2 linked regions of the Psychrobacter arcticus 273-4 genome follow. The protein of the gene in region 1 binds, or shares a complex with, the protein of each later gene. Links are inferred from orthologs where the notes say so. Each region holds a gene or a part of one and is shown on either strand. Other genes may lie near its edges.

What was found. The genes of interacting proteins can lie anywhere in the genome.
Region 2: the proteins of accD (region 1) and accB are in contact, whole or in part, in a solved structure (PDB 8UXZ), measured with the Escherichia coli proteins. The link is inferred for Psychrobacter arcticus 273-4 from one-to-one orthologs.

Annotation. Positions count from the first base shown.
Region 1 is NC_007204.1:542,914-545,872, reverse strand. Bases 1-2,944 are described here. They hold accD (acetyl-CoA carboxylase, carboxyltransferase subunit beta), read right to left. Parts: upstream 1,978-2,944; coding sequence 1,024-1,977; downstream 1-1,023. Other genes in these bases: trpA (tryptophan synthase subunit alpha), read right to left, coding at 2,244-2,944; PSYC_RS02255 (bifunctional folylpolyglutamate synthase/dihydrofolate synthase), read right to left, coding at 1-781. In the rest of the region: more of trpA, read right to left, coding at 2,945-2,959.
Region 2 is NC_007204.1:1,468,258-1,471,136, reverse strand. The notes cover bases 1-2,864. They hold accB (acetyl-CoA carboxylase biotin carboxyl carrier protein), read right to left. Parts: upstream 1,715-2,864; coding sequence 1,286-1,714; downstream 1-1,285. Other genes in these bases: PSYC_RS06365 (MATE family efflux transporter), read right to left, coding at 1,976-2,864; accC (acetyl-CoA carboxylase biotin carboxylase subunit), read right to left, coding at 1-1,054. Outside these bases: more of PSYC_RS06365, read right to left, coding at 2,865-2,879. UniProt on the Escherichia coli protein: This protein is a component of the acetyl coenzyme A carboxylase complex; first, biotin carboxylase catalyzes the carboxylation of the carrier protein and then the transcarboxylase transfers the carboxyl group to form malonyl-CoA.

The DNA of each region.
Region 1 (2,959 bases):
ACTGCAAAGTAACAGCGGCATTACTATATTGCCATGTAATCGAATCATTTTCGCGATAGCTGAAGTCTTTACCGACTTGATAACAAGTCGCCTGATGCTTATCTATCGTTTGCTGTACGCTATTTGGCATCTCTGCAGCACCGTAAATGACGCTAATACCATCACGTAAAATACCTGCTTTTTCCGCACCGATGGCTTCAACATTATCACCCAACCAGTCGACATGATCGATAGCAATATTGGTAATCACTGCCATATCAGGGTCGATGATATTGACCACATCTAAGCGACCCCCCAGTCCCACTTCTAATACCCAAACATCACAATCGGCTTCAGAAAATATGAGTAAAGCAGCCAATGTCGTCATCTCAAAAAATGACAACGTTAAATCACACTGCAACCGTGCGTTCTCTACTGTACTAAATGCGGCAATTAATATTTCATCGCTGACCATCTCGCCATTGATGCGCACACGCTCGTTAAAGACACTCAGATGCGGCGATTGATATAATGCGGTTTTATACCCTGCGGCTTGGCATATCTGCGCGATAACTGCAGTCGTCGAGCCTTTACCATTGGTACCTGCGACCGTAAATACATAAGCGTCATCTTTGGCTGATTGTATCACTCCCAATGCTTCAGCGACTGGCAGTACGCGCGACAGTCCCATGTCTATCGCCGAGACATGAATTTGCTGCATATAATTCAGCCATTCGGTCAAGGTGGCTCGGTTATCAGGACTACTGCTACTATGGCTATGAGACGCTAAAGAATCAGACATGGACAAAACCTATATCAAAATTTAAGATAAAAGATAACCTGTAAAGTAAAAGATGAAACTTATATAAGAAGATAAAGACAGTATAACGGGCTTGCTACAAAGCAAAAATAGCATTTACCGTTATTCACGATAAATGCTATTTGTTAGTTTTACATATTTGGCAGATATTAGCACGCAGCTCGATTGTTATGCAGTGAAATTATAAAACAACTGTTTGAATCGAACCCACGTATCTTTGCTGCCTACTGAGCATCAACATTGGGTACGCTGCACAGTTTTGCCAGCAGACGATAAATAGTATCAATCATCTGATGACGATGTACCACTTCGTCAACCACACCATGCTTTAGCAAGAACTCTGCACGCTGGAACGGCTCTTCTAATGTCTCACGTACCGTCTGCTCAATCACACGCTTACCAGCAAAGCCAATCATTGCTTTTGGTTCTGCTAAATGAATGTCACCAAGCATAGCAAGAGATGCGGTCACACCGCCATAAACGGGATTGGTCAAGACTACGACATACGGAATACCAGCAATTCTTAAACGCTCAATCGCTGCTGCCGTTCTTGCCATTTGCATCAATGATAGTAAGCCTTCCTGCATACGCGCACCGCCAGAAGCAGCAAAACAAACTAAAGGCACTTTATCTGCAAGAGCTTTTTCGGCAGCTTGGACAAAACGATCGCCAACCACCGAGCCCATAGAACCACCCATAAAACGAAAATCAAACGCACAAGTCACGATATCGAGATTACGCAATTTGCCATATAGCACAATCAACGCTTCACTCTCTTTAGTTTTGTCTTGTGCTTCTGCCATACGATCTGGATACGGCTTACTGTCCACAAACTTTAGCGGATCTTTGGCGGTAAACTCTTGCCCAAGCTCGCCTTCTACTTGATCGAGTAGCCAGTTTAAACGCTCACGAGCACTCATCGGTAAATGATGGTCACAATGCGGGCACACATAACAGTTAAAAATTAGCGCTGTATTGGTAATTACCGAATGGCAGCTGCTGCATTTTGTAGAGGGCTCTGTCTCTACAGCAGTCAATTGCGCGATCAGTTGCTGTTTTATGCCCGGAATCGGGCGCTCAAACCATGATTGACCAGCTTTATTGCCATTCTGCTGCAGGCTGGCACTATCATTATTGGTATCAAATTTTGTCATCGTATCAGTCATATTATTCGCCATTATCAAAGGCTTATTGGCAAGCTCACTTATGCACTTGTCCGTAAGAGTCCATTTATAAGAATCAGTTTAATCGTCACATACCCTCATAACTTGAGCAGTTGTGAGGCACGCTTATGCGTCACTGTAACAATTTATATGTGATGTTAGTTTACACACGTAAACTAACTTTAGCAAAGTCATTTGACGGTGTTTTTATAAAGAATGTGACGCCTTTATAAGTAGTGTGACAATAACATTTTAGTTAAACAGTATGACTACGGTTGCATTTAGCCATTTGAAGAAACGCTTAAACTATCTAATGCCTCGCGTAGCTCAGTCATTTTTGCCATGATTTTTTGTTGTGCATGTGCAACAGCCGTGGCATCATTACCATCGATATCAGCAAAGTTCTGCACCAATGCACTACCGACGATAATGCCATCAGCATGAGCACCGATTGCTTTGGCTGACGCCGCATCACGAATACCAAAACCCACACATACTGGCAAATCCGTCTCTGCTTTAATGGCTTGCACTTGGGTTGCGACATCGTCAGTATCTAGCGTTGCCGAACCCGTGACACCTTTCAAAGACACGTAGTAGATATAACCACCGCAATGGGTCAATACTTGCTCACGGCGCTCAGGTAAGGTAGTCGGTGAGAGTAAGAAAATCTCATTCATCGAGTGCTCAGTCAAATGCTGAGTAAAGCTACCCGCCTCTGCTGGTGGCAAATCAACCATTAAGATGCCATCAACCCCTGACTGCTCGCATAGCGCAACGAAGTTATCATAACCGATGATTTCAACGGGATTCAGATAACCCATCAAAATGATGGGCGTCTGCGTGTCTTGCTGACGAAACTCTGCGACCATCTTTAGCGCATCACGAGTACTGGTGCCCGCTGCTAATGCACGCTCGCCTGCCAGTGCAACGGTTGGACCGTCTGCCATTGGGTCAGAAAATGGCAAGCCCACTTCAATCATATCTGCGCCGTGCTTGA
Region 2 (2,879 bases), 930 kb from region 1 along the record:
CCGTACCAGGTGAAGGCATAAACGTCACTGGATCTTCAGCATTGATACGACATTCAATCGCATGACCTTGAATTTCAATCTCACTTTGACGATAAGATAAACCGTAGCCAGCTGCGATTTTTAATTGCTCAACGACCACATCAATGCCTGTAATCATCTCAGTAATGGTATGCTCAACTTGCACACGAGTGTTCATCTCAATAAAGAAATATTCATTATTTTCAAATAAAAACTCAAAAGTACCGGCACCGCGGTAGTTGACCAGCTTACATGCTTTTACGCAAGCATCTAAGATAGGTTGACGGACATCGTCAGGAATATCAGGGGCAGGTGCTTCTTCTAAAACTTTTTGATGACGGCGCTGTAATGAGCAATCTCTGTCATATAGATGAATGGCATTGCCATTACCGTCGCCGAGCACCTGTATTTCTACATGGCGTGGGTTTTGTAGATAACGTTCCATATAAACCGTGTCATCACCAAACCATAGCTCCGCTTCTTGCTTAGCCGCTTGTACTTGACCGATAATTTCTTCAAAACGCTCAACCACACGCATACCACGACCACCGCCACCCGATGCCGCTTTAATCAACAAAGGAAAGCCAATATTGCGTGCTTGCTCTTCAGCATTGTGTAGTGTCACAGCACCTACTGAACCTGGTACTGTCGGTACACCCGCTTTTTTCATGGCATTGATAGCGGAAACCTTATTGCCCATCAGACGAATATGATCTGCAGTAGGACCTACAAAGGTTAACCCAGCTTCTTCAACACGTTCAGCAAATTCAGCATTTTCAGCCAAAAAACCATAACCGGGGTGAATAGCATCAGCGCCAGTGATTTCAGCAGCGGTCAAAATAGTATTGATATTCAGGTAGCTTTGATTGGCATTGGGCTTTCCAATACAGATGGCTTCATCAACAAAGCGTAAGTGCATCAAATTGGCATCAGCCGTAGAGTAAACACCGACGGTTTCAATACCAAGGGCTTTACAGGCGCGAACGATACGTAGGGCAATCTCACCTCTATTGGCGATGAGCAGTTTTTTTATCATGGGGTCATCCTTGTTGAAGCGGCGTTTTTTAATGGAGTCGCTATATTGAGCAATATCAAACTTTATTATTAAGCCTAGTGATTATCTAACCTAGTGATTATCTAACGTTGATATCTTTAAGCTTAGATATGATCAAGTTAAGCTAAAATAGCCTAGGTAGTACTATAAAGTGATATTGCCTGATAAATAGCAGGCTCTCCATCATAACGAAGTAAAGGTTGGCAAATCTGGTTACGCTTTGTAGCGTACGATAGGCTGACCAAACTGTACAACTTCAGAATTAGTGACCAATATCTCGTCAATGACACCGCTTTGAGTCGCTTCAAGGGGGTTCATGATTTTCATTGCCTCGATGATACCAAGCGTATCACCAGCCTGTACTTTTTGTCCAACCTTTATAAATGGTGGGTCATTAGGACTAGGGGCTGAGTAATAAACGCCAACCATAGGCGACGTCTCAACACTGCCCGGTTTCATGGCAGGCTTCGCTTCAGTAGCAATAGGTGCAGCGCCAGCAGTAGGTGCCGCCATCATCGTTGGCGCCGGTGCATCATAGTGACGAGTCAAACTGATATGCTCGTCATCTGAGCTGATTTCCAAATTAACCAGTTCGCTTTCTTCCATGAGTGCAATGAGGGTGCGTATTTTTTCAATATCCATAATTGTATTTTTGCCTTGTAACAAATCCGAGAAAAATAGTGTAACTAAATATTGTGTAGATAATTGCTAATGATACCTATATTCACGGCAATGAGCAATCGATGTACAGTTGTTAACTAAATTTTTTTACATATTATGACGTAAGCACTCGTTTGAATAACCAATGCTCAAGAATTTATCATAGTCTATGTGACTTACGAGCGCCAGTTATGATTGTTAGAAGTGACATTTAGATAAACTTGTGTAAACCCAGTCCTATCGTTAGCTCCACATAGCCAATAAACGTTTTTGTTGGTAGCACAAACGTATGGTAAGTAGAATTGAAGATAAGAATAATCCGGTGATTAAAGCCATCCAAAAACCTTGCGCCCCAATATCGGTGAAGCGTACTAAATAAATACCAAGCGGTAGTGCCACTATCCAGTAGCAAAATAGGGTAACCCACATTGGTATCGTCGTGTCTTGCATGCCACGTAATATGCCAGCGACATTGACTTGCCAGCCATCAAAAAGCTGATAAGCAAGTGCAAAGATGAGCAGATGCATGGCTTGCGCTCGTACCACAGGGTTGTCAGTGAATGCCGCTGCCAATTGTGGTCTAAATAACCAAACCCCAATCATACAAGCCATGGCAATGAGCACAGTCCATATGAGACCCGTTGCTTGTACTTGACGTAGTGCCATCAGGTTTTTTTCACCAAAGTGGTTGGACACCATAATGGTCAGTGCCATAGCGACTGAGATGGGGATCATAAACAGCTGTGAGGTCACCGACAGGGCGACTTGATGCGATGCGGTTGCCAGCTCACCTAATGGACTGATGACCAGTGCGCCTAAACTAAATAAGCTGGCTTCAAAAAAGATAGAAACGCCGATCGGAATACCAAGCTTTAATAGTTTTTTTATTTGTGCCCGATTTGGACTGGCAAAGGCATAAAAAAAGCGCGTACTGGCAAATTGATGACGCTTAGTAAAGCTGGTATAAGCGGCTAATAATAAGACGTTAATCCACAAAACGATGGCAGTTGCCACCCCGCACCCTGCGCCGCCCATCTCAGGCATGCCAAACAAGCCGTGGATAAATATATAGTTGAGTGGGATATCTGCAAGCAGCCCTATAATACTAATAACGGTCACCGGCTCAGGTCGACCAAGCGCTTCACAG